DNA from 2 places in the Bacillus sp. OTU2372 genome. Region 2 is predicted to be linked to the other one. Evidence: a T-box and tRNA genes for the amino acid it is inferred to sense, from the RefSeq annotation. Region 2 holds a T-box; the other holds one or more tRNA genes.
What was found. A T-box is a leader RNA that pairs with one kind of tRNA and senses whether it is charged. The one in region 2 lies ahead of proS (proline--tRNA ligase), so its partner is inferred to be a tRNA-Pro.

Region 1 (15,479 bases), on a different contig from region 2:
TCTAATGGGCCTTTCCCATTTTTATTATAACCTTATACCCCATCTAGTCTTTTTCAGGAATTATACAGTTTCCATCCGTACAGCTGACATCCTGCTCGGTTGACAGATCCTGAAACATCGGTTTAGGTGCTTCTTCCTCCCAAACCTTGTGTAAGGCACCCATGAATGTTTCCAGTGGTTGTGCGCCAGATATGGCATACTTTGAGTTAATGATAAAATACGGTACCCCGCCAATTTGGTATTGCTGGGCTATTGCCTCGTCAGCACGGACTTCATTGGCAAAAGCGGTTTTGTCATGAAGGATATTTAATACCTCTTGGCGGTTTAATCCTGAGGCTTCAGCAATGTCTGCCAATGTGTCAAAATCCCCAATATTTTTTGCCTCAGTAAAATAAGCCTGCAATAAATTTTCAGAAACGACCGCAGCTTTCCCTTTCGTTTTAGCAAACTTCGCTAAGCGGTGGGCATCAAATGTATTGGTTGGCTTCATACCATCAAAATTATACGTTAAACCGACAGTTGCGGCTTGGTTTCCAACATTTTGATTGGCTTGTTTTGCCTGTTCAACACTCATTCGATACTTATTAGCCAATACCTCATGAATACTTTCCCCATTATATGTAGGGGAATTAGGATCTAGTTCGAAGGCCTTGAATTCTACCTCAACCTGCTCTTTATGTGGAAATTGTTCTAACGCCAGTTCTAAGCGGCGTTTTCCAATATAACAAAACGGACAAACATAGTCAGACCAAACTTCAATTTTCATATTTACACCTCGTTATTCATTGGTAAGTTACTACATAGTATCATAAAGAAGTTAAAAACCAATACAATGTGCTCATCGAAGTTTACTAAAGGTTTATTTCTTTTCTCTTGGATAGTGATTTCCTCCATAATAATGTAAATATAAACATAAATAGTTGATGGTTGGAAATAATAACCCCGATAACCTTGAGAGGATGGGATGTTTGATGTCGTTAGAATGGTTTGACAGAGTATGTGCTGAATTGCAAGATCACCTAGAGTCAATTTGTGAAGAATATGATCAAGTTGGTCAAATGACCATTGAAAGAGCTGCCAAACATCCAAGGATTGAGTTCTTTGTAGACACTGCAGATGTTGATACAGAAGAGCTCGATCGTGATTTTTTCTGCACACTTTTCTTTGATCCGCAGAATGAAGAGTTTTACGTCGATAGCTTCGATGTTGACAGCGGACACACGGCGAAAATCATCCTTTCAGATATTGAGGAGATTATCGATGAAGTGCATGCAAGCCTCCATGACTACATCAATGGCGATGACCATTATACTGATGATGGGGTCTATCTTCAGTCAGAAGAAGTATTTGATGAGGAAGACTGCGAGACCACTGAAGACGACATAGACGAAGAATATTATGAAGCGGAACAAATTAATGAAGATGATATTTTTGAGGAAATTGACGTTGACTGGTCCACACCTGAAGTGACTGCTTTCAAGCACGAAGACGAAGTGGAGGTAACTTATCAGTTTGGGGTTGTGCAGGAAACTGGTGATGGTGTGCTAAAACGAGTTAACCGTATTTGGACCACTGATGATGAATTGATCAAGGACGAATCCCACTTTATTTTTAGCAAAGAAGAAGCGTCTACCATAATTGCCATGATTGCCAGCCACATGGACCAATTAAGCGAGTTTGACTTTTAATTAAATAACCTAAAACGCATGGTGATTTGCCATGCGTTTTTTTATCGTTAAACCATATAGAAAGGGCTTGGGGTTGGTCGAGTCTAAATAATGGACTTCCGCCTTCCCCAAGTTTAATCAATTGTATAATCAATTTGAATCAGATCCCAGGCAGTGATGATCCCTAAGGGAACTTCATCCATTTTTCCGTTTTCAGTTATGATCACGCCTTCGATTTTACGTTTCTTTTTATGGGCTTTTTCAAAAATATTTTCTATTTCAAAAATATTCAAATCTTTCGCAACAATCTCAAGCGAATGTTCTTTTTCAAACTCCATGATGTCAGCAACAAGAATATTTGATAGATTTACCATGCCGTTTTCCATATTCTGCACCATCCATTTCATGATGGTGCCAGCAGTCAAAAGGCCGATACAATTATTATTTTTATAGATTGGGAATTTAGAATAACCGTACTTCTTAATCGCATCCATCACATGTAAGATGCTGTCCAGATGGTCAAAATAAACAACCTTTTTGGTAGCGATGCTTAGGGCGTAATTAGGGCGGTTTAACACATCGGCAATTTTTTCAATATGATGAACATCCTTGGCATTCGGCTCAGCAATATAAAATCCCACCTCCATTTTTTCATGGACGATCGCATTTCTCAGCCTCGCATATTGCTCTAAATCTTTTTTAAACGTATCGATAATTTGATATTTTTTTGCCCCAACTTTCACTAATACTACGAATCTCTCATCATTTATTTGAACGATAGCCCTTAAGGCATCATGAACCTGATTGAAGGCTACCTCAAAACGCTCTGACAAAAGTTGTCCCTGCTTTTTATACATATTTCCCTACTCCCTCAATACAAAGGCTATTATATATATTCATTATTTTAATAGTAAAATTAATACTTAAAATTTTCAAGAAACTACTTTTCCCATTTTTGTTTCAGCATTTTGATTTCCTCTTTGTGGCTAACCCCCTCATCATCAGGTGTTTCTAAGATTAACGGGATTCCTGCCAAAACAGGTGACTTAACAAGTTGTTCCAACTGTTCCGCGTTGATATATCCATTGCTGTTATTAAAAATATTGGCATGACGGTCCTTCTTGGAGCCTGTTGGATATTTGGAATTATTCAAGTGAATTGCTTTTAAATGTTCCCAATACCCTAAGCCTTCACCCTTTTCAATTAACTCCTCGGTATTTTCCCCATTCCAAAGACTACTTGCATACGCATGACAAGTGTCCAAGCAAAAGCCTAATTTCTCAGGATACTCAAGTAAATTTCGAATCTGGACGAGTTCTTCGATGGTTGTGCCAAGTGCTCCCTTCGTCCCTGCATTATTTTCTATTAGAATTAAAGAGCTGCCGTTCCACTGGCTAAGAACACTGTTAAGTATGTCTAACATTAAATGATAACTAGCAAGCGGATCTATTTTACTGATTTGACTGCCATAATGGACAACTACCCCAATCGAACCGCAGGCGTCCGTTATTTCTAAATCATTAAGAAGAGAGGCAATCGTTAGATCATGTTTGTCTTTTGAGGGGGTGATACTCGTAGAATACGGGGTATGGGCAACCGAACAAAGCTGATGGTCTAAACAGAAATCCTTACAGCTTTTCGCATCTTCTTGATCGAAATCCTTGATTGTCAGGCTTCTTGGGTTTTTCGGAAAATATTGAAAAGCGGATGCCTGATTAGCAACCGCTCTTTTTGCAGCACCTAAATATCCATCTTTAATGCTAACATGACTGCCGAAAATCATAAGTTATTCCCTTCCCATCCGTACACTATAATAAGGGATATTTTTTGCACCAGCTGCGCTTTCTATACGATAGAAGGTTATTGATTTTTTAAATTATTGATTAGCTAAAATAGTCACTAGGGTATCCTCAATTTTTTTCCCTTTTGTTTCATCCAGCATGTTATTTAGCAGGATGGAAAATATCATGGTTTGCCCACTTTTCGTATTCACATATCCAGATAAGGAAGTAACGGTTGAAATGGTACCTGTCTTTGCTTTTACCTTTCCTGCCGTACTCGGACCCTTCATGCGTTTTCTTAACGAACCACCAACCATTTTTTCAGGATTACCTGCGACTGGAAGTGCATGTAAATAGACTGGAAACCATTTTTCCTTCTGGACTGAAAATAAAGCTAAAGAAAGTTGATTGGCGGGAATACAATCAACGTGTGAGATGCCGGACCCATCCCTTATCACCATCGTATTCGGGTTTATCCCTAACTCTGCCACTTCTGATTTCAAAACCGCTAACCCCTTTTCCCAGCTGCCTTCTCCTTCTTTCACCATACCCATTTCCTTGATTAACATTTCGGCGTGGACATTATTACTGAGTTTCATAAATGGAACAAGCAATTCCGATAAAGGCATAGATTGATGTTTGGTTAATAGTTTTGCCTGTTCTGGGACTGTACCTGTTTTAATTTTTCCTGTAACAGTAATCCCATGATCAGCTAATGCTTGTCTAAAAAGTGTTGCCGCAAAACGGGTTGGCTCCCAAACCCCAATCCATTCCTTTACTGCTTTAGTTTTGAGTGGAAGAGTTCCTTCGATTGTTACTGTATTTTTCGAATGTTCCCGTTCAATCTTCATCTTTTTTTTTCCATCTTCAGCTAGTGTTACGGTTCGGTTAATAATTTTTACGTAATTACTTTGCGGGGTAACCGTTACTTTAGCCTTTTCGCCGATTTTCGATCCGGGTTTCACCTTTATCTTAATGGAGCCTGAGTCGTAGTCTTTTGTTGGAGAGACCGTTAGAGCGGAAATTTGGGCACCGTAGTAGGTTGATTCGTCACTCCATGGCATATCGAGTGAATAGCGAACATGATCGTAACGGGAATCATCAGCTACCAAATTTCCTTTTATTTTTTTTACACCGAGTTTTTCAATCGCCATTGCCATATTGTCAAAATCATCTTTAAGTAATGTCGGGTCGCCATTTCCTTTTAAATATAGATTTCCATGAATGGTTTTCTTGATTTCCTTTGCATCTGTCTGTACTTCTGTGGCAAAGGTATAGTTTTCACCCAGTACCTTGAGAGCTGCGGCAGCTGTCAATAGTTTCATGTTAGAAGCAGGCCGTAGGCGGACATCACCTTGGTAATCATATAGGATTGTACCGTTTGCGGCAGACCTGACACTTATTCCGGCAATGGCCCCTTGTAAGACCGGATCTTTCATAATGATTTGATTAAGTTGCTGAGACATATTTCCATAACCAGACATTGCCTTCACCTGTGTGTAGGGGGTTATGGAAATAACCATCGTTGTTAATATAATCACAGTATTTTTAACTAATCTAATCAAACCAAATTCCAGCCTTCCTTTTTTTTATGAGTGTATCCCTTTCTTTACAGATTATTGCAAATTAAACCCGAGCTCAAAAAGAACTCAGGTTCATCGCCCTGTACTGATTAATTTAGCGTCTAGTTATTTCATTAATTCACAGTCTATTTACGTTATCATGATTTAATAGTCATCACCATATCGATATCGTTTATACTTGGCTGCATGACAAGCATCACAGGTTGGAAAGCTATGATCCCATGGCAGCTTTTTACCGCAGGTTTTGCACTTTTTAACAAACTTTCTTATATCCGTTTTAAGCCGATCTTGGACCCGGTCACTCACTTCCTCACGAAGACGTTCCCAATAAATCGCTTCTGTTCGCTGACCTAACCTATATAAAAATAACAAGTGCAACCCAATTGCTTTATAGCTTAATTCCAAATCTTCCAAGCTTCTCTCCCTTACACCTGGCTCCGGGAGCTCTCTTCCTTCAATGAGGGCGTACATTGTATCTTCCCATTGTCTGGTTAACAATGATTCATTTTTTGAAAAAGGCAGGTGTAAAAATCCATATAAGTCCATTAATGAAAGCCGAGCTTCCACTTCAGTCCCAGCAACCAGATGATATAGAGACTTTTCTTCTGACAATGAGGCCTTTTTCGTTCCCTTTGGACTTTCAAATTTATCCCATAGTTCAAAAAATGTTCCCAAGTCATGATAATAACGTTGAAAGCGTTCAAAAACAGAATTGGTTGGAGCGATGGCAAAGGTATGAACCGGTTCATCTTCCTGCTCCAATAAATTTCGCATTTTCTTAATATCACTCGTGAAAGCGACTTTGCCGACATCATAAATCCCTTTCCGACCTGCACGACCGGCAATTTGCTTCACTTCTTGTGAAGTTAACAGCCTTCTTCTTGTGCCATCAAACTTGTCATTTTCCAGAAAAACAATTCGGCGGATTGGCAGATTTAATCCCATTCCTATGGCATCTGTCGCGACAATCACCTTGGTCTTTCCTGTATTAAACTGCTCAATCTGTTTTTTCCTCGTTTCTGGAGGCATACTCCCGTAAATCATGCTGACGGAATGGCCATCATTTTGCAGCCTTGAGGCCGTTTCAAGCACGCGTCTTCTTGAAAAACAGATCAGGGCATCACCTTTTTTAACGTGTTTGATGTTAAACTCTTTCTTTTCCACTTCCAGCGGTGTGTCGCGGCTATATTCATGAATTTCAATATTAGCATCACCTAATAATTGCAGTACCATGGTTCTGGCATTACGGCTGCCAATGATATGGACCTCCGCTGCATTTGCCTTGGTGATCGCTTTATACCAGGCAAAACCGCGGTCCTTGTCTGTTAACATTTGTGCTTCGTCAATAACCACAACCTCGTAATACTCTTTTTCATGAAACATTTCGACGGTACACGAGATATGCTCGGCACCGGCAACAATTTTTTCTTCTTCTCCTGTTTTTAATGAACAAGGTATTCCTTCAGCATTTAATTTGTCGTAAACCTCGAGCGCTAATAAGCGAAGCGGTGCTAAATATAAACCATTGGCCGCCTCCTTCATTTTTTCAAGCGCATGATGGGTTTTTCCGGTATTAGTTTCGCCAATATGCAGAACATAGCGGACATTCATCCTTAACGAAGGGTCATACTCTTCCCCAAAAATATCCCGCATCATCCGTTCTTCTGCCTCTTTTTTGCGCTGCAATTCTTCCTGCTCCGCTTTTTTCTTTACTTCCCGTTCCTCGTAATCCTTCTCAAAAATTTCCCAATGAATCTTCTCGTCGAACGGAATCTCTGCTAATTTTAATAAATCTATAAGATATTCCTGCTGAATATCTTCAATAAAATAACTCTCTACATCGTATAAAGGCTGTGCGATGCTTCCTTTAACAAAGGATGCTGATAATTTTTCATGAAAGGTTTCATAAAAATCTTCCTTAAGTTCCTCCGGAAGTTGTTCCAGTACTTTCTGTGGTATTAGGTCTGATAAATAATCGGAAATTAGGCTTTCATAGACAAAAAAATACGTTTGATATTCATAGAAGCTCCTTCCCCAATGCAAGGTTTTATGAATATCTCCTGTTAGCTCCTCAAAAAAGGTGGCAACTGTTGTATAGGAAGACGGATTAAATGCACCCTGGTCGACCAATTTTTCTTCAAGGGCAAAGGTATCAACCGATTGGAACTTTACATTATTTTTTATGTCAGCATCGAGCTGTTTGGCTGCAAAGTATCGAACATATAAATAAAAGAGCTCGTATTGATCTTCCAAGATACCAACAGCTACATCTTCTATTTCCGTCTGAATCGAGTGCTTCCGAGCTTCTAGTTTTTTCTGCTCCTCCCGCTTTACGAAGTTCTCCTTGGCAACATGATAGCGGTGAGTCCACTTTTCCTTCTGAGCTTCAAATTGTTTTCGAAGCCATTCCATAGCATTAAAAGGTAAATAGGTTCTCATTTCATCACGAAAAAGTTTATTGAGGAGCTTCCGATCAATGCCTTGAACTTCAAATCCTTGTTCACTTAAAAATTGCTTTTTTTCGTTCTTAGGCACATCGTTTGTTACTTTGTTCAACCAGACATTTACCCATATTTGCTCACTATAATGACCACGATCAACTAAATACTGTTCGAAAGATGGCAGAGACTCTTTGGTTTCAAGGTATCGATCGATATCTTCATAGATTTTGACTTTTGTCTGTTCAATCGCTTGAGGGTAAATAGATGTTAATTTATTCATTCTCATCCCTCCTAGAAAATTTGATTTTCCTTTTTTCTCAAAGTTATGTATAATGTGAGTATAGATTATCGTATAGTAAAAAAGACCGAGCATGACGACAAATACGGCTCGGTCATGCAATAGCTGCTTTCCTTTTTGGGGATCGGCGTTACGGACCATAATCCACCGCTTCTGCTTGCCGGCTCAAGGGTGGATTATTTTTTTTTGTGGAAGGACAGAATCGTGACAATGAGACTAGCAAACGATAAGCTAAACATCAATGCCTGAAAAACTGTCAAAAGCATCACCCCCTTTCTATTAGGAGATGTGCCGTCCACCCTTGAGAAAACTATGCTATTGCATGTTCATTATAGCATTAATCAAATTATCGAACAAGCGTTCTTTAAATATTATGTTTATTACAATATGCATCCACTAATTCCTCGATTTGATCCAGTTCAGGATATTTTCCGGAAAACTGAAATTGGATTTCTTCAATAAAGCTCTCTCGATTATACACATGAATCGCTCCATTTTGTTGGATGACACTATATTCTGGTACAAATCGGTATCCACTTCGTTCAATTGCCCCCATACTAATCCCCTTTTACATTTTTTTATAGTATTTGCTGAAAACAATGATATCATCCTTGAGCAAAAGAAAGAGGATGGTGCACGACACACACATCCCCTTCCTTATTCTATTAAGCCGTCGTATATACCTCTTTTTTATTTAGATCATGACGAATGGTTGCCTGTGCGGCAGCTAAGCGGGCAAGCGGCACACGATATGGCGAGCAGCTGACATAATCTAGACCCGTTCTGTAACAGAAATCAATCGAACTTTTCTCTCCGCCATGCTCTCCGCATATCCCTGTTTTTAAGGACGGTTTGGTCGCACGGCCAAGCTTCACACCTGTTTCTACCAATTTGCCAACCCCATCTTGGTCAAGTACAGCAAATGGATTATCCGGCAGTACTTTAGTTTCAATATACGCTTGCAGGAATTTGCCTTCTGCATCATCACGGCTGTATCCAAACGTGGTTTGCGTTAAATCATTGGTTCCGAAAGAGAAGAAGTCTGCTTCCTCTGCAATTTGATCCGCAGTTAGGGCGGCACGTGGAATTTCAATCATCGTACCAATTGTATAATTAAAACACTTACCGGTTTCTTGCTGAACAACAACTGCAGCATCAATCACTAATTGACGCATTTGCTTTAACTCGTTTACATGACCAACTAGTGGTATCATAATTTCAGGCTGCACTTCCAGCCCTTTTTCAGCTAATTTTGCTGCAGCATAAAAGATGGCTTTTGCCTGCATTTCATAAATTTCAGGATAGATCATTCCAAGACGGCAGCCGCGGTGGCCGAGCATTGGATTAAATTCATCTAATTGACGCACCTTTTTAAGCAATTGTTCTTTCTTCTTTAAGTCTGCTGATTGAGGATCTGTCAATTGAAGCTTTGTCACTTCTACTAACAGTTCCTCTTTATCTGGTAAAAATTCATGAAGGGGCGGATCTAGTAAACGAATGGTTACCGGGAAACCTTGCATGGCTTCGAATATCCCTTCAAAATCGCCTTGCTGCATTGGTAACAATTGGCCTAATGCATCCATTCTTTCATTGTAATTTTCCGCTAAAATCATTTTTTGGACGATAGGAATCCGCTTCAAATCCATAAACATATGCTCCGTACGGCATAGGCCAATACCACCAGCACCAAATTCAAAGGATTTCTTTGCATCTTCCGGATTATCTGCATTCGCACGAACGCCAATTTTCCGCTCCTGGTCAGCCCAAGCTAAAAGGAGTTGGAATTCATCAGAAAGTTCTGGGTCAATCATTGGTATTTCACCAAGCATAATTTCCCCTGTGGAACCATCGATGGTAATAATATCACCATAATTTACTACCGTTTCTCCTATGGTAAATTGTTTTGCTCGTAAATCTATTTTTAACGACTCACATCCACAGATACAAGCTTTCCCCATTCCGCGTGCAACAACTGCAGCGTGGCTGGTCATTCCTCCGCGGCTAGTTAAGATCGCTTGCGCGGCGACGATACCGTGAATATCGTCAGGCGTTGTTTCAGGTCTAACGAGGATCACTTTTCTTCCATCATTTCCTAAACTTTCGGCTTCATCTGCGTCGAATACTACCTGACCTGTCGCTGCTCCCGGTGATGCCGGCAATCCCTTAGCTAAAATATTTTTTTGAAATTTGTCATCAATCCGGCGGTGGAGTAGTTGATTCAATTGGTCAGGGTCTACTCGCAACAAGGCCGTCTTTTTATCAATAATTCCTTCTTGAACCATCTCAACAGCAATTCGAATCGCTGCTTGCGCTGTTCGTTTCCCATTACGGGTTTGCAGGATGAAAAGCTTGCCGCGTTCTACCGTGAATTCGATGTCTTGCATTTCCTGATAATGCTGTTCAAGAATTTTACATGTATCCGTAAATTGCTTAAATACTACCGGCATTTCTTCCTTTAATGTTGCGATGGGCTGTGGTGTCCGAATACCAGCAACAACATCTTCTCCTTGGGCGTTTATTAAGTATTCTCCGTACAGTACATGCTCGCCTGTTGAAGGATTTCGTGTAAAAGCAACACCAGTTCCAGAATCATTGCCCATATTGCCAAACACCATACTTTGAATATTAACGGCTGTTCCAAGGTGGTCTGGGATTTTATTCAGGCGGCGATAGACGATGGCGCGCTGATTGTTCCATGAATTAAAGACAGCGTTAATCGCAAGAAAAAGCTGTTGTTTTGGGTCCTGTGGGAAATTTTTTCTTGTATGCTTTTTGACAATGGCCTTATAGCCAATAATTACTTCCTGCCAATCTTCTGCAGACATTTCTGGATCTGTACTATACCCTTTCTCTTCACGTGTTTCTTCTAGGTATTGCTCGAAATAAAATGTATCGATTTCTAAGACTACATTACTAAACATCTGAATGAAACGGCGGTACGAATCATAAGCAAAACGAGGATTATTGGTTAATGTTGCTAAACCGGCTACCGTTTCGTCGTTCATTCCGAGGTTTAAGATAGTGTCCATCATACCTGGCATGGAAAAAACAGAGCCAGATCGGACTGAAACTAATAAAGGGTTTCCTGAGTCACCCAGTTTTTTTCCCATTTTTTCCTCTAAGCGGCTAAGTGCTTCCAGTGTTTGTTGCTCCACTTCTAGTGGAATGGTTTTGCTAGATTCATAGTAAGCATTACAAGCCTGAGTCGTTATGGTAAAACCAAATGGCACTGGCAGGCCAATTCTAGTCATTTCTGCAAGATTTGCCCCTTTACCCCCAAGTAAATCTCTCATATTTCCTTTTCCCTCATGAAATAAGTAAACAAATTTCTCCATCTCTAAAAGCTCCTCTCTTTTTTTAATATATCTAGTATTAAGCCTGCTGTTTCTTCTACTGCTTTATTTGAGACATCAATAACAGGGCATCCTACCCGCTTCATGATTTTTTCTGCATGGTCTAGTTCCTTTAGTATTCTCTCAAAGCTGGCATAGTTAGCACGTGAAGCTAACCCCAACGCTCTCAAACGTTCTTTGCGGATTTCATTTAACTTATCAGGTGAAATAATAAGCCCGATGCAATTCTTCCTTGGTATTTGAAATAACTCCTCCGGAGGCTGAACTTCCGGGACGAGCGGAACATTGGCCACCTTATACCGCTTGTGCGCCAAATACATCGATAGCGGCGTTTTGGAGGTGCGCGACACACCTATCAGAACGATATCTGCCTTTGTTATGCCTCTTGGGTCACGGCCATCATCATACTTAACGGCAAATTCAATCGCTTCTATTTTTCGAAAGTATTCCTCATCAAGTTTTCTCATTAGTCCTGGCCGGTGATGAGGTTCCTTATTAAATTTGGTTTCGAAAGCGTTCATCAATGGACTTAGTAGATCAACTGCCATGATGCCTTCTTCAGCTGCCCGGCGGTCTAAATAATCTTTTAAGGTTGGTATAACAATCGTATAAGCAATTATTGAATTAGCCTTAATCGCTAATAGAATGACATCCTCTATATCTTCAAAATCTTCCACGTAGGAATTACGACGAATATCAACTTGGCCCCCATTAAATTGGGTTGCAACTGCTTTTACAACAAACCCAGCCGTTTCCCCAACTGAGTCGGAAACCACATAGACCACTTCTTTTTCTGCCAAAATTACTGCCACTCCCTTAGTCTGATTTTTCATCCATCATTTCTAAATATGCCTTTGTGATCGTTGTTTTCGTAATTCGCCCCACTAGCAAATATGTATTCTTTTGTTCGTCGGCTTCTCGTACAACAGGAAGCGAATCAATATGATTTTGGATCATTTTTTTTGCTGCCTCGAGTAAGGTTTCTTCCGGATAAATGGTAATAATATTTGGCATTCTCGTCATAATGACGCTGACTGGTAACTCCGAAAGATTTTGATTACCTAATGATGCTCTGAGCAAATCCTTTCTAGAAATGACCCCAGCTAGATGCCCATCAGAATCAACCGCGTAAAGTGTGCCGACATCCTCTAAAAATAGTTGGACAATGGCATCGTATACGGAGGTTGATTTACCAACTACAATAGGGTGCGCTTTATAATTATTGACACTATGATGCAGGACTTTCTCCGCTTGGCGCTTAACCTTAAATTTGTCATTATAAAAATAACCGACACGCGGCCTTGCATCGATATTGCCTGACATGGTCAAGATGGCTAAGTCCGGTCTTAATGCTGCTCTTGATAATGACAACTTGTCTGCAATCTCTTTTCCTGTGATTGGTCCATTTTGTTTTACAATCTCCAAGATTTCGTCCTGACGCTTTGAAAGTTTTATCTTCACCACCCCCTTTATCCTATTAACATAATATAATATATGTAATTACTTTAAATGTGTTATACTTATTTTTATTTAGTATATAACATTTAAGTGTAAAGGGAAATAGGTATTTGTTAAAAAAAACACAATTACACCTTTGACGCCAAAATAAAAAAGGCACAAGCGATTATAAGTTAAATCGTTTGTGCCCTTTTTTGTGTATTCCTAATACGGTAAGGAGTTTTTTAGCTCTGGCAATTAGGACAATAATAAGTTTTTCTAGAGGAAATCACCTCGATAACAATAGTTGCGCCACACCGATAGCATGGTTGACCTTCGCGGTTATAAACCTGGCAACGATTATTAAACCCACCGGTTAACGTGTCTCCCTTAAAGATTGGATTATCCATATACCCACCGTGCTTAATCCCATCTTGAAGAACATTTTTCATTGAATCATAAAGTCTGCTTCGGTCACTATCATTAATGTCGTCAATATCCTTGGTCGGTTTGATCCCAGCCTGAAAGCATATCTCTGCAGAGTAGCAATTCCCGATACCAGCAATAAATGATTGATCGAGTAAAGTAGTTTTTAAACGGCCATGTTTTGAAGCTATTCTTTTTAAAAATTCATTTACGGTAAATTCAGGATTCAATGGCTCTGGCCCTAAGTCCGACAGCTTTTCCTCTGTTTGAGTTTGATTATATAAATGCAAATATCCTAACCGTAGACCTATAAAATAAAGATGATTTTGTCCAAATGATAGTCGGACCTGTATTGTTCTGTTTGGTTTTTCCGATTCAGTCCCGAAAAACATCCATCCACCCAGCATTAAGTGTAATAAAAGTGTTTGCTCATTTTTCAGCTGGAATAGGAGATGCTTTCCTCGACGTTTGATATCGACGATTTGCTGGTGCTGAACCGTTTTTTTGAAGAGGTCAGGATTGATATTAATGGATTTATCACGGTTTATTTGAACATCTGTTACAACTTGATTCGCAATTTTGTCTTTTAACAGGTTTTTATAGTTCTCCATTTCCGGAAGCTCAGGCATATCGGTCTCCTCCCACAATCCATTTTCCTAGTATCGTTCCCCGTAACAAAAAAGAAAATGAAGTATAAATGTTTATAGACACAAAAAATACCGAACAGGATCCTGTTCGGTATGATTCATTCATTTTTTAATGGGCCTAAATGGACTCGAACCATCGACCTCACGCTTATCAGGCGTGCGCTCTAACCAGCTGAGCTATAGGCCCATAATTTAAAACTTATGGAGCGGGTGATGGGAATCGAACCCACTACATCAGCTTGGAAGGCTGAGGTTTTACCAGTAAACTACACCCGCATCAGAATAAATATTCTAGTTGGTACCGATGGTCGGGGTCGAACCGACACTCCTCACGGAACACGATTTTGAGTCGTGCGCGTCTGCCAATTCCGCCACATCGGCATGTGTTAATAATCAAAAAAATTATGGCAGGGGCAGTAGGAATCGAACCCACACTGAAGGTTTTGGAGACCTTAGTTCTACCTTTAAACTATGCCCCTAAAGTGGTGGAGGGGGACGGTTTCGAACCGCCGAACCCTGAGGGAGCGGATTTACAGTCCGCCGCGTTTAGCCACTTCGCTACCCCTCCAATGAATATAAAAATGGCGGAGGAAGAGGGATTCGAACCCCCGCGCGGTTTAACCCGCCTGTCGGTTTTCAAGACCGATCCCTTCAGCCGGACTTGGGTATTCCTCCATTTTTAGTAAACCATATTTATACTAATGGTAGCGGCGGAGGGGATCGAACCCCCGACCTTACGGGTATGAACCGTACGCTCTAGCCAGCTGAGCTACACCGCCATTATATTATTTTAAGAAGTAATTGGTGGAGTCTAGGGGGATCGAACCCCTGACCTCCTGCGTGCAAAGCAGGCGCTCTCCCAGCTGAGCTAAGACCCCATTTTCTATAAGAACTTCATGGTCGGGAAGACAGGATTCGAACCTGCGACCCCTTGGTCCCAAACCAAGTGCTCTACCAAGCTGAGCTACTTCCCGAAATATGAAAGTTATTTTGCTTTCGCAAAAAAACTTTGATGCCGAGGACCGGAATCGAACCGGTACGGTAGTCACCTACCGCAGGATTTTAAGTCCTGTGCGTCTGCCAGTTCCGCCACCCCGGCAAAAGAGAGCGGAAGACGGGATTCGAACCCGCGACCCCCACCTTGGCAAGGTGGTGTTCTACCACTGAACTACTTCCGCATATATATGATAAGTTATTTTACTTCGTAAAAAAACTTGGTGCGGGTGAAGGGAGTCGAACCCCCACGCCTTGCGGCGCCAGATCCTAAGTCTGGTGCGTCTGCCAATTCCGCCACACCCGCATTTTCAGTTTAGTAAAAAATAACTAGTTTAATATGCTTAAATTCCCTTCGGGATTTCGCGTATGCATCCTCAGATGTAACTCGAAGAAGTAAGAAGCATGGTGCCGGCGAGAGGACTTGAACCCCCAACCTACTGATTACAAGTCAGTTGCTCTACCAATTGAGCTACCCCGGCGTAAAGTTTGGAAAATATTAAATTCATATACGCTGTCTTGTTAACGTCATCCTGACCTCAGAAAGATTATTCAAGTAGCAGCTCGGTCAGTATGCTGAAGTTCATTCAGGAAGCTTATTCGGTCGTGCTCTACCAATTGAGCTACACCGGCAAGGTATATGGTGGAGGATGACGGGATCGAACCGCCGACCCTCTGCTTGTAAGGCAGATGCTCTCCCAGCTGAGCTAATCCTCCATATAAAGCCTGGCAACGTCCTACTCTCACAGGGACAAAGTCCCAACTACCATCGGCGCTGAGAAGCTTAACTTCCGTGTTCGATATGGGAACGGGTGTGACCTTCTCGCCATTATTGCCAGACTATTTAATTGAA
Region 2 (15,479 bases):
TATAAGTGATTCAAATCACACTTTTATATTTTTAAATAATAACTTCTATAAATTTTCACAAATTGTTCAAAGTTTAATATGACAAATATAACTAGTGAAACTGTTTTCAGTATAGTAATGTTAACTATATTGAAAGTATTTACCGGAGGAAAAGATATGAGTAAAGCAATAATCGCATGGATTACAGACACAACTGCTTCTCTTAGCAAAGAATTTATTGAGAAACATCATATATATGTCATTCCCTTACACGTTGTCATTAACGATGAATTTTATAAAGAAACGATTGATATAACGGAACAAGAATTTTATGAGCGGATGAAAAACGAGGAAGGAAAGTTTCAGTCGTCTCAACCTTCCATTAACGACTTTGTTGAACTTTATAAAAAATTGAAAGAAGAATATGATTTTGGAATCGCCATACATGCCTCTAGTACTTTAACAGGGACCTATCAGTCCTCCGTCATGGCCGCTAATATGGAAGATTTCAAGTTATTTGCAATCGATTCTAAAATTGGTTCCTATCCACTTTCTTTTTTAATAAAAAAAGGGATCGAGCTTGTGGAGCAGGGTGTGGATGCCGAGGAAGTGGTTGAACAGCTAAATGCTTTACGCAGCAATACTCGATTATATTTAGTTCCATCGAATTTGGATCAGCTTCATAAAAGTGGACGGGTGTCTGGCGGCCAAAAAATCTTGGCCTCTCTTTTTAATATAAAACCGATTTTGGCCATTGAAGACGGTGCTGCACAGATTAAAGACAAAGTTCGTACCGATAAAAAAGCGATATTCTGGCTGGCATCTAAATTAAAAGAAGATCTTGAAACAAAAACAGTCAAAAAGGTCGCGGTTGTTCATGCGAACGATCCGAAAAAAGCTGCAGAGATTGAAAATTACATTAACGAAAACTTCCCTGGTATTGAAACAGAGGTTTTGATGCTTATCACCGTTGCGGGTGTCCATACTGGCGTTGGGACAATCGGGCTTTCTTGGGTATGTGAATAAAGGACTGATTCTCATCAGTCCTTTTTTCCTTCTATAAAATGCCTTTTGTTTTCGCTTCGGTTACCCATCCCGGAAATTCATTTAGCAACTGGTTATACAATTCCTCATCTGTTGTTTTTTCAAACTCTTTTATATGAAAAAAGTTGGCATTATCTACAAAGCGGCCTTCCATTATATCCAATTTTTCAAGTACCTCAAAATTTGAATCCCCAATGCCGACAAATTGCCAGAAGATTGGCTTAGTCGATGATTTAACTACTGGTTTCTTAATTGTTCTTTTACATCCTCCATCGTTTATGAAAACGATAAAAGCAGGATCCGAGGAAGGTGATTCAATCGTATATTTTTTAATTACATCTTCCATGACAGGAGGCTCATCGTTTCTACCAAATTTATGTATCAGGTCGTTGTTTAAAATATACTCTTCAACATAATTGACGAAGTCCTGCTCGGTAACTGATTTTAATCGGGAAAATGCATTATCATATACCCAAACATCTAAAGTACCATCATCATCAAATTGACTGGCAACAGCAAGGATTCGCTCCACTACCCTTTGTACAGTACCATTTTTATATAACCCTCTCATAGACCCTGAAATATCCAACACTAATCCAACTCTAGCAACGACATTTGTAAGCTTCTTTTTTTCTAAAACAATTCCTGCTTTTTGTTTCAATAAACTAATGGATGACATTTTATATTCCTCCCATTTCTTTATGGTGCCATTCGTAGAATATCAACATCTTCTAATATTATACTTCATTTCAAAAATATGTTAGATTATTTAATATAATATAGTCATATAAATTTGGAATGGATTTGAACTGATGAGGAAAAACAAAAGATTACAATGGATTATAAGTTCCTTTGTTGTAATGGGGCTGATATATGTTGCCATATTACAAATTATAATTAGTCAATATAGTCATTTAATTACTCCTAAAAACGCCGATTATTTAATTGTCCTTGGAGCAAGGGTTAAAGGTAAGGAACCATCTAAGGTATTAGCTAGTAGGATCGATGCTGCAGCAAAGTACTTAAAGGAAAATACTGATACACTTGTGATTGCTTCAGGGGGCAAAGGTCCAGGCGAAGATATATCTGAAGCGGAGGCAATTAAAAGGGAGTTAGTAAGTCAAGGTATTAACGAATCTCGTATTCTATTAGAAGAGCGCTCTACGGATACATATGAAAATATTGAGTTCTCGAAGGAATTCATTCCTCCTAATGCTGAACAAGGCGTAGTTGTAACGAACACTTTCCATTTATATCGCGCTCTTTCTATTGCTTATTACCAAGGTTTACGTGTGGAGGGTCTATCTGCTAAGACTCCTTGGTCAGCAGTAATAAAGTCCTACTCACGTGAATATTTAGCGATTACAAAATTCTATATAGAGAGATATATAATCGGTTTCTAGTAAAAAAACTCGACGGTGTCGAGTTTTTTGTTTATTATTTGATTTTTGCATAGATACAAGTATCGCGGAGTTCTTGTCGATCTGCAGAAATTCCGTCATTTTTTAGTATCCCTTCTAATGTAAAACCTAATTTCTCAGGAATTGCTCGGCTTTTGGTATTTTTACTATCACAACGGATTTCTACGCGTTTTGCGTTTAGTTCCTGAAAGGCAAATTCTGTGATTGCCTCAGCTGCTTCTGTAATATACCCATTTCCGCTAAGGCTTGTATTAATCCAGTAGCCAATTTCAAACTTTGGTACTTCCCAGTTCATCCGATGCAAACCGGAAGCCCCGATAAATTCACCGGTTTCCCGATTGAATATATGAAGTCTAAGATCCTCTCTGGTTAAAAATTTCGCATGTGCATCACGCATATTGGCCTCGACCTCTTGCTCGGTTTGCTCCCTATTGGCCCATGGCATCCATCGCTTTAGCTCATTTAAAGATGCCTGAATGGCTTCAAACACCTTTTTACCATCTCCGGGCATCGGCTTTCGAATATATAATCTCTCAGTATAAATTTCATCTGAAAAATCTATTAAGATTGGTTTCATATAGGTACATCTCCCTTCTGAATGATTAAAATTCGCTATAGGTCTTTAGTTTCCCTTTTTTATAGGTGTCAATTTGAGAGATCTATTGCAAAAAATTCACTAGATTTACGACCCAAGTTTTTTTGAAAAGTATCATGAGGACAGGTTGCGCGGTTTCTTCTCTTGTATTGTCCTCATGAACTCATGATGCCTTCACATGCCCGTTTTTTTCTATTATATAAAAAAGGCCCTCCCATAATGGAAGAGCCTTCATATTTTTTAGTAAGCCTTTGCCCAGTAAACCATCTTATCTGTTTCTTTACCGCAGCATACACATTTATCAGCGACTTTTTCCTGCTTAAATGGAATACAACGGGAAGTTGCGCCAGTATCTTCTTTGATCTTTTCTTCACAGGCTAAATCACCGCACCACATTGCTTTAATGAACCCTGGTTTAGCTTCAAGGGTATCTTTTAACTCCCCTAGATTAGTCGCAACCGAAGTTCTTTCTTCACGATGATTTAACGCCTTATTATAAAGATTTGATTGAATATCATCTAACAATTCAACAAGCTTTGTTTCTAACTCGTCTAAAGAAACAACAACCTTTTCTAAGGTATCCCTGCGAACCAACACAACCTGCTTATTTTCAATATCCTTGGGACCGACTTCAAGACGAACAGGGATCCCTTTCATTTCATACTCATTGAACTTCCAGCCTGGTTTTTTATCGCTGGCATCAATATCAACACGAGCAACAGAAGCTAGAGACTTTTTCAAATCATAAGCAAAATCAAGCACGCCCTCTTTATGCTGCGCAATAGGAACAATCATGACCTGTGTTGGAGCAGCTTTTGGAGGTATTACCAAACCGCGGTCGTCGCCGTGAACCATGATTAATGCACCGATGATTCTGGTTGTAAAACCCCATGAAGTTTGATGAACGTATTGCAGCTTACCTTCTTTATCTGTGTACTGAATATTAAACGCTTCAGCAAACCCTGTACCAAAGTGATGGGAAGTTCCGGATTGTAATGCTTTTCCATCATGCATTAAGCTTTCAATTGTAAAAGTAGCTTTCGCACCAGCAAACTTCTCTTTCTCGGTTTTTTGGCCCTTTACTACAGGAATAGCAAGAATCTCTTCACAAATAGCTGCATAGACATTTAACATCTTAATCGTTTCTTCCATTGCATCTTCATCCGTTGCATGGGCAGTATGACCTTCCTGCCATAAAAACTCCAATGTACGTAAGAATGGACGGGTTGTTTTTTCCCAACGGACTACGTTAGCCCATTGGTTATATAACTTTGGCAAATCACGATAAGAGTGAATGATATTACTGTAATGCTCACAGAATAATACCTCTGATGTCGGGCGGACGACTAAGCGTTCTGTTAATGGCTCAGAACCGCCATGAGTGACCCAGGCCACTTCAGGAGCAAATCCTTCAACATGGTCTTTTTCCTTTTGAAGCAGGCTCTCAGGAATAAATAATGGCATATATACATTTTCATGCCCTGTTTCTTTAATACGTCGGTCCAGCTCGTTTTTAATATTATCCCATAATGCATAACCATATGGGCGGATAATCATCGAACCACGAACACTTGAATAATCAATTAAATCAGCTTTCGTGACAACATCTGTATACCACTGGGCGAAATCCTCGTCCATGCTGGTTACATCTTTTACAAATTCTTTTGCCATTTTGACACCTCATTATTTTTTTAAAATATAGAAAGAATTGTCCAGCGCCTTTGCCGCTAAACAAGGATTTCCGCTTATTTAAATACAAAAAGACCCTGATCCTAAAAAAGGGACCAAGGTCTGGCGGTACCACCCTAAATTCATAAAGCAATTGCTTTAAACTCTCTCACATGATAACGGATTTTATCCGCATGTATCTTCAAACAATAATCCGATACAGAACTCAGAGGCAGGTTCAAATGAATGTCTTAAGAAACCTCACACCACTGGTTTCCTCTCTTGGTAAGACCAAGTCATTTTACTAATCCCCATCATCGTTTCAATTAGTATTTTTGAAAAAATTATATATTTCTCTATAATAAAAGTCAAATCATTTATGGATTATTTTACTCAGTAAACCAAATTTAGGACAAAAAGGGGTGCCGCATGACCAAAGAAAAGGATGAGTTTGAAAAAGAAAAAGCAGAAAAAGAAATATTACTCGAATACATGAAACTTCAAAATGAAGCCCTTAAAAGAATCTATAAGAACACATTAGATAAAAACAAAGACTAGCACCAAGAGTCATAAAACGTTCATATATATCACGGAATATACAAATTTCCAACCATTATTTAAATTTATAATACTCTTATGTTGTTTAATTATAAAGGCACATAAGAGGAGACGAAACATGAATATATTTTCGATTATTTCAGCAGCATTTGTGGCGATCGGCACAGGCTATTCTATTTTTCTAGTATACCTTCATAAAAACAAATTTAATAATACTCCGGGAATCCTGATTAGTATGGTAATCGCTGTGATCACGGGTTTACTTGCCGGAAGTATCATTGGGATTGTATCTGGTGAGACCTTCCTGACTGTAGGTATCAGCATAATTATTGGCTTTGTGGTTGGTTTCTTAGCGGGCCATCCGGTCGGCATCTTAGCGATATTAATGGGAGCCATTTCTGGGTTAATGGGCGGGATAAACGGGGCTATTCTTGGTCTTTTCCTCCAAAATATCAACCCGACGATTTTACTAGGAATCTTATTAGGATTTTACGTTGTGATTATCGGCTTTGTCATTATTTATATTCAGGTGGCAACGAACGCCAAATTTTCAATCAACACTGAAGAACTTTCACCTTTTGCAATTATTGCAGGCGGCATTGTCCTTGTTTCATTATTCTTATTTATGTACAGCAGTGATATGATAAAGATTCCAGGTAAATACGATACGGCTCAAACACAGCCAACACAAGAAACCAACAGTCAAACGGCTGACAAAACTGAAGTAGATGTGTCCGGAGAGAGGGCACCAAAAATTAAAATGCTTGTAACTGAGAAAGGATATTCGCCGAACATTATCAGAGTCAAACAAGGCATTCCCGTTGAACTTGAGATTACGAACCCATTAGACAGCAGCAGCTGTTTATCCACCTTTATGATCCCGGATTTCAACATTAACAATATTAACCTTAAAACTAGATTGACAAAACTTTCATTCACTCCAGATAAAACAGGTGAATATACGTTTAGCTGTGGAATGCAAATGTTTACGGGGAAAATCATTGTAGAGTAAGCCAAAAAGCACACGGGTCATGACTCGTGTGCTTTTGTTTATTAAATTTCGATTAACATATCTGATTGGCGTTTCTTTCGTTTCGCTTCCGCACCTAGTACCTTAATGGATAAATAGATTCCCGTACCTGTTAAAGCGATCATGGCAAGCGCAACTAAATCTATTAACCATTTAATATCGGTATTGCCAATTCTGCCTTCATGCAGACCGCGGATGATGCCCATAGCGGAGGTTTGTCCCATTCCTTCTCTGTTCATCGTCATTCCCGCTGGAAAATTTCCATTCCCGCCAAAATTACCATGTCCTTGGAATTGGCCATTTCCATTAAACTTTTGGTTTTGATTGCCGTTTTGCCCCTGTGTTTGACCGGCAGTTTGTCCAGAGTTCTGGGTCATTCCTTGCTTAGTTTGTCCCTGATTAGTTTGACCGTTGTTAAATTGATTTTGATTCATTTGACCTGATTGAAAATTGCCCTTTCCGCCTTCCATCGATATTTGTCCGATTAACCACGGTTCATTCATCAATAGACCTGTTATTGACTCCATAAAGATAAAAATAGACGCAATTAATCCAATCCATAAATGGGCTTTTCTGGTGTTCTTCATCTGTTATTCTCCCTTCAAAATCATGAGCTTGTTTAAGTAGATAAGCACATTATGAAGAGGTTTCCTTAAGTTTTTCTTAAGATTTTGTGTTTTAAACTTGGCTGTTGATTTCCGCTTCAGGCGCTTCGCTCCAATCAACATGTTAAAAACAACAATAATCTCTTACACAATCAAAATTTTAAAGAAGCCCCAAAAATTATTTTTGGGACTTTGGAAAGGTGATTTCAATTTTTGTTCCTTGACCAAGGACGCTTTGAACCTTTGTCTTACCATGATGTTTTTCAATAATCCATTTTGCAATCGATAACCCCAGCCCTGTTCCTTCCGCTGCAGTCCGTGCCTTATCGCTTTGGTAAAAACGGTCAAAAATCTTTGGAATGTCCTGTTCAGGAATTCCAATCCCAGTATCGTTTATTTTTAGGAAGATAGAGGAATGACTCTGGGTGCATGAAAGTGAGATTTCCCCGCCCTCTTTTGTATACTTTATGGCGTTGTCTAATAAAATAACAATCAATTGATGGATTCTTTCTTTATCTGCAAAAAATGTAACTGGCTCTACCGTCTCTAATTTCAACGTTTTCTCTTGGTACAACGCTATATCTTCATACTGCTGAATAATTTCTGATAAAAGCTCATCTAATTGAAAAGTGGACTTTTTCATTTCAATTTGATCGGAATCAGATCTAGCCAGAGTCAGCAAATTGGTTACTAGTTTGGAGAGCCGCCTTGATTCCTTTGAAATAGTTGAGATATCTAATATTTTTTCCTGAATGGTTGCGGATGGGGAGCGGAATAGGATATCCGTTTTGGCCTGAATGACTGCTAACGGCGTTCTTAACTCATGTGATGCATCGGAAACAAACTCTTGCTGCTTTTGCCAAGATTTTTTAATTGGCACCAATGCCCTGCCAGCTAAGAAATAACCCGAAACGACTGCACAGATGATTCCCACACCACAACCTATTAACATGATTAATATGAGTCTGTTTAATAGGTCTTTTTCAGAATCCACATTTCGAATCACTTGGACTGTTATTTTCCCTATTTGAGGCAATTCAGCCTTGAAAGCCATATATCGAAACGTAAAGTTCTCTACTTCAACATCCTCTAAGGTGCCGTATTTTTTTGGACGGATGAGATTTGCATTATCCTGAAATAACGCTGTACCACGATCTTGCTCTGCCAATAGCTGACCCTTTTCATCCCAGATCAGCGTGGTAATCCGCGGATCTCTTCGCATGAATTTTGGTTCAGCCTCATTGCCGTCGAGATTATCAGCTTGCTTATTTTCTGGCCCCATTGGCTGTTGAAAATGATTGACAGATTCCATTAGTGATTGGTTAACATCCTGATATAGTTTATTATCCGTGTAAAAATAAATAATGCTCCCTAGTATACTAATTAAAACAATAAAAACAATTGAGTTGATAAATGTAAGTCGAATATGTGTTTGACGAAACATATGCTGCCCCTATTCTTCATTCAGCATGTAGCCGACACCGCGGATGGTTTTAATATCAGCATGGTAGCCGAACGGCTCTAATTTCTTGCGGAGATGGTGCATGAACACCTCAACAATTGCAACGGTTGTATCAGAGTCAAATCCCCATACACGATCATAAATTTGTTCTTTTGTTAGGATTGCTCCCTTATTTTGAATTAAATATTCCAACAACTCATATTGTTTAGCTGTTAGTTTAATCGATTCTCCATCGACAAGAATGTCGCGTTCCTTGCCTAATAACTCTATGCCGCGATATTTAATTGTTTGGTCCGTCGTTAAGCTGCCACTTCTTCTTAATAACGCCCTGATTCTAGCCTTTAATTCGGCAGCTTGGAATGGTTTTACTAAATAATCATCCCCGCCAAAATCAAGTCCTTTTACGCGGTCTTCTAAAGAGTCTCTTGCTGTCAAAAATAACACCGGGATTTTTAATCCTTCCTTCCGGATTGTCTGCAGCACTTCAAAGCCATCAATTTCAGGTATCATGACATCTAAAACAATCACATCATGGATATTTTGCATCGCTAAAAATAAAGCATCCTCCCCATTTGCAGCTTGATCAACCTCAAATTCATCGGATAAAAGTTGAACGATGGATTCTAATAAAGAAAGGTTATCCTCTACCACCAATAAACGCATTTCTATCTCTCCTTAAAATAAATAGAATTCTTTCATTATATAGGAAAGGAAGCGGACGCAACAGTAGCGTACCGCTTCATTTTCCCGATTATTCATACCTTAATGCTTGAATTGGATTTAACTTGGAGGCTTTATTTGCTGGGAATACACCAAATACCACTCCAACTACTAACGAGAACAAGAACGAGAATAGGATAACGTTTGTAGAGAAGGAGACGCTTAAGCTAAATAGAGATGATACTAATTTTCCTATACCTAACCCTGAGATAATCCCTATTAGCCCGCCGACACCGCTCAATACAACCGCTTCAATTAAGAATTGGACAAGGACATCTCGCCTTTTGGCTCCTATCGCTTTACGTATACCAATTTCTTTTGTTCGTTCGGAAACAGATACAAGCATTATATTCATAATACCGATTCCGCCGACTAGTAATGATATACTTGCAATTCCCCCCAGCATCAACGTCATGGTGTCCGATACAGAGCTCATCGTGTCCATGACATCCTGTTGATTTGTGACACTATAAGAATCCGTTTGCCCTGGGAAAAGGGAGGCCATTTTCGTTTCAACCAAATTCATAACAGCATCCATCTGGTCTTCGCTTTCTCCTTTTAAGTATACTGTGCTAATCGTAGTACTTCCAATTAAGCGCTGGCCCGTGCTAAGTGGGACTATAATCGTATTGTCTCCACCTTGTCCCATTGAGCTTCCTTTTGAAACAAGTACACCGACAACTTTATATGAAGTTCCTTCAATTTGCAGGTATTGACCAACAGGGTCTTCTGTTCCAAAAAAAGTTGTGGCCGTAGTCGAACCAATGACGGCAACCTTTTGCCTATATTCAATATCCAGATCAGTGATAAATCGTCCTGCACTTACTTTAGTATCACGCACCTCTGAATAGGCCGCATTCGTTCCTGTCAAGGTCACTTGGGATGTAGTCCGGTCCTTTTTAACGTTTACTCGTCCAGTAACAACCGGTGATACTTCTTTTACACCCTCCACTTTACTAAGTTCATTAATTTTTTCATCTGTTAATGTCAAATTCGTGTTAAATGTACTAACGGTTAATAAGTTAGTCCCTAATTGGTTAATTTGACTCGTCACATTTTTAGAAGAACCTTGGGCAATGGAAACCAAGACGATTACGGATGAAACCCCAATGATCATGCCCAGCATGGTGAGAATAGATCTTAGTTTATTTCCCTTTATACTTTTAAGAGCCATTTTAATGGATTGCAAGATGCCCAATGAGTTCACCTCCATTTTCCTGTAATTGTCCATCCTGGATGCTGACCATTCGTTTTGCTTGTTTGGCAATGTTTAGGTCATGAGTAATAAGGATAATCGTATGGCCCAATTCATTTAATTGTTTCATAATCTGCATGATTTCCTTACTGGTTTTACTGTCAAGGGCACCAGTTGGTTCATCAGCTAGGAGAATTGCCGGATTTCCTGCAAGTGCTCTAGCTATAGCAACCCGCTGCTGCTGTCCGCCAGACAGTTGTGTTGGCAAATGACCTGCCCTATCTCTTAATCCAACTTTATCTAATGCCTCGATTGCCCTCTCTCTTCGTTCCTTTGTGGATACCCCAGCATATAATAACGGGAGCTCAACATTTTCGATCGCCGTTAATTTAGTTAACAAGTTAAAGTTTTGGAAAATAAAGCCGATTTTTTGATTCCTGATCGTCGCTAATTCATTGTCATTCATTTTAAAGATATCCTTCCCATCAAGGAGATATTTTCCCGTTTGTGGCTTGTCGAGACATCCGATCATGTTCATTAACGTTGATTTACCTGAACCTGATGGGCCAATAATCGCTAGAAATTCTCCTTTTTGAATCTCAATTGAAACATCATTTAATGCATGGACGATTTCGCCGCCCAACCTATAAGCTTTCTTTAGGTTACTAATTTGCATGATCGGTTTTGCCATTACTGTCCACTCCTTCCGGTACCAGTGCCACGATACATTGATTTCATCGAGCCCGTTCCCCCCATGCCACTTAGGCTACTTTGCAGCGTATTGGTTTGTGTTGTAGAGGTCGTAGAGCTTGCTTTAGCTAATTTTGGCAGCAGTACGGTCTCACCTTCTGAAATTCCTTCCGTGATCTCTACATAATCTTCATTTGCTATGCCGGTTGATACTGTTTTCTTTGTACTGCTTGAAGGATCATCCGATGAAACAACATTGACATATTTTTTTCCATTTGACGTATAGACGGCATCTAGTGGAACATAAATGGCATTTTTTTTACTTTCAGTTAGGATACTAGCCTCGACACTCATACCCACTTTAAGGTTAGCAATTTTATCAATCGTAATTGTAACCGTAAAAGTAGAAATACCATTAGAAGAGATACCTTCTTTGGATATATCCGTTACTTTTCCTGTATACTTCTCATCAGGGAATGCACTTACCTTCAAGTTGACCGGTTGCCCTTTTTGGATTTTAGAAATATCTAGTTCATCAATTTGAACAGCTGTTTGCAATCCACTATAGTCCGTTACATGGGCGAGAACTTGTCCGGAAGTAACGCTATCCCCTGCAGCTACTGATACCGTTGTTATCTTCCCAGCAGCAGCAGTAGTAATCGGATCACTGCCGTCCGTAAATGTAATCAATTCATCGCCTTTATTTACCTTCTCACCACTTGCAACCAATACTTCATCAATTTCATCATTATTAAATGTGGACATGATATCTTGACTGGTCACTGCCTGAACAGATCCAGATCCACTAATGTTTACATCTAATGTGCCTTTTTTAGCAACTGCAGTCCGCACCTCTGATGTTGTCTCGGCACTAGTTTTTGCTGCGTACCATTGATAACCGGCAATACTAATGACTACTGCAGCCACTGCTATCATAATCCATTTTTTCATTTGTGCTGGCTCCTTTTCATAATCGTTTCATTTGAATAAGCCTATTATTATCTTTGTTTCTTAACTTTTCCTTAAAGGAATAATGGAAGGAGAATTTCCGGACTGTGTGCTTTTTTCTTTTACCTGCTTGAAACTTTTCCTTTCTTCATTCGTACTTACTAGAGCGGCTTTCTCACAAAGCTAAACTTGAAATTTTTCCCTTTTTAGAATTACCGGTATAATGTACATAAAAGCAAAAGCGGAAGCGCCCGTATAGCGGCGTATGGCCTGGAGCGCTTCGACTGGGATAAAGTCAACACGAAGAGCGTTAGCCTTTTCGTGTTGACTTATCGTAGGGAAAAGAGCGAAGGACACTAGCCGTTGGGCGCTGGAGCTGGACGTGTCTAATTTGGATAAGGAGTGAAAATAGTGGGTGTAACACTTAGCAAAGGGCAAAAGGTGGATTTAACGAAATCACACCCTGGCCTGCAAAATGTGGTTGTCGGGCTAGGCTGGAATATTAGCCAGCTTGGTTCTAATTTTGACTTGGATGCCTCGGCCTTTTTATTAGGACCATCGGGGAAAGTAAACAGCGATCAAGATTTCGTTTTTTATAATAATCCTTCTGGCGGTAATGGTTCCATTATTTACAGCGGCGATAACCGAATTGGTTCAGGTGTACGTGATGATGAACAAATTAGAATAGATTTAAAGAAGGTTCCTGACCACATTCACAGGATTGCTTTTACGATCACAATCCATGACGCACAAGTAAAACGGCAAAATTTTGGACAAATCTCAGATTCTTATGTTCGTATTTTTAATGAACTAACTAATGAAGAATTATTGCGGTTTAACCTTGGTAGAGACTTTACAGTTGAAACCGCCATAGTTGCGGCAGAACTTTACCGTCATAGCGGGGAATGGAAATTTAATGCGATTGCCAGCGGTTTTCAAGGAGGTCTAGGAGCATTATGCCAGAACTTCGGTGTAACAGTTGATGACCCTCCGCAAAATACACAGGTTCTGGATCCAAGTTACCAGCAGGATTCTAGAAATCATGCCAATAACACGAGTCAAAATAATCCATATCAACTAAACCAAACAAACTCTGATCCATACCAGCAGAGCCAGTTAAACCAAAATGGGAATCAACAGCGTGTTCATCTTCAGCCCGAATCGACTCACCGTCAGCCTGCCTATGGGTATCCCCAGTCGACACAGTCTGCTTCCCCTATTTCCAGCCCTTCTTCTTACGTTGGAGATGAGATTGTGTGTCCTCGCTGCCATTCAGCTAATGTGAGAACAGGGAAAAAAGGATTTGGTCTAGGCAAAGCCGCAATCGGCGGGTTAATCCTTGGACCTGTTGGGTTACTAGGCGGTTTTATTGGAAAAAACCAATTAAAGTTCACTTGTAATCATTGCGGCAATGCATGGTCTCCATCACAAACAGATTATGTAGAATGGGCTAATAATCAAAAAAGAAGGGCTCAAGAATTGTTCAATCGCTATAAAAGTCAAGACCTTCTTGACGCAGTGACAGCCGCTTGTGCTTTAGTGGCCATGGCTGATGGTTATTTAGATCCAGCAGAGCGGCAAAAAATGATTGAATTTGTTCATCAAAGTGAGGAATTACGCGTTTTTGATACAAATAAAGTTATTCAAAAATTCAATCTCTTTGTATCTAGGATGGAAAATGACCGAATGATGGGCCGTGCAGAAGCTTTTCGTGCCCTCGGAAAAATTAGGACAAAACCTGAAGTAGCTCGATTAGTTGCCCGATACTGTATCGCCATCGGTTATGCTGATGGAAACTTTGATCAAAATGAACAGCAAATGGTTACTGACATTTGCCGAGAGCTTGGCTTAAATCCAGCTGAGTTTCTTTCGTAGACAATAAGAAAAGCGTAAGCGCCTTGGTCAGCCCCGACAAGCACAAGACGAGCCGGCCGAAAGGTTGCTCTTTAACCTTTTGGACGGATTGGCTTGTGACCTCGAGGGGCTAGGCGCTGGAGCTGGACAATTCTCTAGGTATAATCTTTTATACTTTCTTACCTATTAAAGAAAAGCCTCCAATCCTAATGTGAATGGAGGCTTTTCTAGATTATTTTTTCCACACCCGTTTATTTTCGACACGCTTGGTAAGACCTTTTGCGTCCAATCTTTCTAAAAATGGGATCATATATTTTCTCGATAGGTCGAGAACATCCTTTGCCGCTCCGACATCGAATTCTGCTCCCGTTCCGCTTTGAAGCTTTTCAACTGCTTCCATAAATACTTCCCCATGATAAGCAAATTGATCGTCAAGTTGCACGAGTGAATTTTGATCTTCAAGAAATTTTCTTAAATCATATTCGATCGAATCAGGTATACCTGCTGCAGAAAAATATTCTTTTAGATAGCGTACCTTCAGTCCATCCTTCTTCAAATCATGAAGAAGATTCTCTGTCCGCTTCGCCCAACTTTTCGGCACATGTGGGACAAATGTTGTGAGGGATACAAATTGTTCTTTTCTCTTAAACGCCCCATTGCTTATTCCATTTTCTACAACAACATCAAGCAATGATTTAGGGAACCTTTTTTGCAGGGACTGTAAGAGTTCCGCTTTATTGATCCCGGGCTTCATCGAATGAGTTTGATGGAATTCTTGGAGTTGGTCAAAAATATCTTCTTCAATTGCATCAATTAACAGTGTAAGTGTATACTCCTTGCCATTATATAAAACAAATTCCTGATTAGTTAAATGGTCTGTTAAGGTCGTTTCATCCAGTGCCGTCCGTTTTATTAATTCAGTTAGAGTGAGGCTTTTTGCTTCCATAAGTGCAGCCGTAATTCGTTCCCTTGGTGTTCCTGCTTTCTTCTTTTCAAGCTCTTCAATCGTCTCATTTCCGAAGCGATATTTATTTGCTCTCGGGTCGATCACCCAGCCTCCGCCAATTGTCTCTTGAGGACTTGGGCGTCTCAGGATAAAACGGTCACCCCGCTTTGTCAGAATCTCCTCTTCAAGCCGAAGCTGACAAAGAATTTCCCCATTTTCTTCTTTAATCTCATTACGATCAAAGAAAACAATCCGGCCCATTACCTCGGCGGTTCCTATATGAAGCTTAATAGGCATCCGCTGCTTAACAATATGTTCAAGATCCTCGACAACGCGAATCGCAACATCTACTGTTTTGGTCACAATAAAATGCTCGGAGGAAACTAAAACAGCACCTCGTTCGAGCTCTTCCTTTGATACATTTGATAGGTTAATTGCTGCCCTTTGCCCAGCGTAGGCTTTCTGAGCTGAATGATGATGGACCTGAATTTGCCTTGCCCTAACTTCAAGGCCTTTTGGCATGATTTTAAGAACTTGTCCCTCTTCCACCGTTCCTTCATAAACAGTCCCGCGTACAACGGTCCCTTGCCCTTTGACAGTAAACACCTGATCAATCGGCAGACGAAAAGCCCCCTTTGCATCTCGCATTTCTTGATCCTTTAAGGTTTTTATAATTAATTCTTTTATTTCATCAATGCCTTTTTTGGATAAACTATCAACTAGAACAAAGGGGGCATCCTCAAAAACAGTCCCTGTAAGTTCTC

Region 1: it encodes a tRNA-Pro, which carries the amino acid that the T-box ahead of proS (proline--tRNA ligase) is inferred to sense. The anticodon was not compared.

The regions. Positions count from the first base shown of each region.
Region 1 is NZ_JASATK010000033.1:64-15,542, reverse strand. It holds gene AAHB15_RS27290 (DsbA family oxidoreductase) at 44-766, opposite strand; gene AAHB15_RS27285 (hypothetical protein) at 972-1,688, shown strand; gene AAHB15_RS27280 (CBS domain-containing protein) at 1,802-2,524, opposite strand; gene AAHB15_RS27275 (deoxyribonuclease IV) at 2,608-3,450, opposite strand; gene dacB (D-alanyl-D-alanine carboxypeptidase/D-alanyl-D-alanine endopeptidase) at 3,544-5,013, opposite strand; gene AAHB15_RS27265 (DEAD/DEAH box helicase) at 5,176-7,752, opposite strand; gene AAHB15_RS27260 (YbxH family protein) at 8,135-8,326, opposite strand; gene ppdK (pyruvate, phosphate dikinase) at 8,436-11,105, opposite strand; gene AAHB15_RS27250 (pyruvate, water dikinase regulatory protein) at 11,108-11,923, opposite strand; gene AAHB15_RS27245 (helix-turn-helix transcriptional regulator) at 11,940-12,587, opposite strand; gene mutM (bifunctional DNA-formamidopyrimidine glycosylase/DNA-(apurinic or apyrimidinic site) lyase) at 12,806-13,615, opposite strand; tRNA gene AAHB15_RS27235 (tRNA-Ile) at 13,747-13,820, opposite strand; tRNA gene AAHB15_RS27230 (tRNA-Gly) at 13,836-13,909, opposite strand; tRNA gene AAHB15_RS27225 (tRNA-Leu) at 13,930-14,014, opposite strand; tRNA gene AAHB15_RS27220 (tRNA-Trp) at 14,039-14,112, opposite strand; tRNA gene AAHB15_RS27215 (tRNA-Tyr) at 14,117-14,201, opposite strand; tRNA gene AAHB15_RS27210 (tRNA-Ser) at 14,216-14,308, opposite strand; tRNA gene AAHB15_RS27205 (tRNA-Met) at 14,336-14,412, opposite strand; tRNA gene AAHB15_RS27200 (tRNA-Ala) at 14,436-14,511, opposite strand; tRNA gene AAHB15_RS27195 (tRNA-Pro) at 14,531-14,607, opposite strand; tRNA gene AAHB15_RS27190 (tRNA-Leu) at 14,647-14,732, opposite strand; tRNA gene AAHB15_RS27185 (tRNA-Gly) at 14,740-14,811, opposite strand; tRNA gene AAHB15_RS27180 (tRNA-Leu) at 14,849-14,933, opposite strand; tRNA gene AAHB15_RS27175 (tRNA-Thr) at 15,033-15,108, opposite strand; tRNA gene AAHB15_RS27170 (tRNA-Val) at 15,268-15,343, opposite strand; rRNA gene rrf (5S ribosomal RNA) at 15,351-15,466, opposite strand.
Region 2 is NZ_JASATK010000004.1:230,648-246,126, forward strand. It holds gene AAHB15_RS10555 (DegV family protein) at 157-1,005, shown strand; gene AAHB15_RS10560 (vWA domain-containing protein) at 1,037-1,702, opposite strand; gene AAHB15_RS10565 (YdcF family protein) at 1,836-2,426, shown strand; gene AAHB15_RS10570 (GNAT family N-acetyltransferase) at 2,461-3,021, opposite strand; gene proS (proline--tRNA ligase) at 3,280-4,710, opposite strand; T-box leader at 4,816-5,034, opposite strand; gene AAHB15_RS10580 (hypothetical protein) at 5,137-5,265, shown strand; gene AAHB15_RS10585 (cupredoxin domain-containing protein) at 5,384-6,277, shown strand; gene AAHB15_RS10590 (PepSY-associated TM helix domain-containing protein) at 6,319-6,882, opposite strand; gene AAHB15_RS10595 (sensor histidine kinase) at 7,079-8,344, opposite strand; gene AAHB15_RS10600 (response regulator transcription factor) at 8,354-9,025, opposite strand; gene AAHB15_RS10605 (ABC transporter permease) at 9,114-10,280, opposite strand; gene AAHB15_RS10610 (ABC transporter ATP-binding protein) at 10,258-10,968, opposite strand; gene AAHB15_RS10615 (efflux RND transporter periplasmic adaptor subunit) at 10,968-11,918, opposite strand; gene AAHB15_RS10620 (TerD family protein) at 12,327-13,790, shown strand; gene selB (selenocysteine-specific translation elongation factor) at 14,002-15,479, opposite strand, start outside.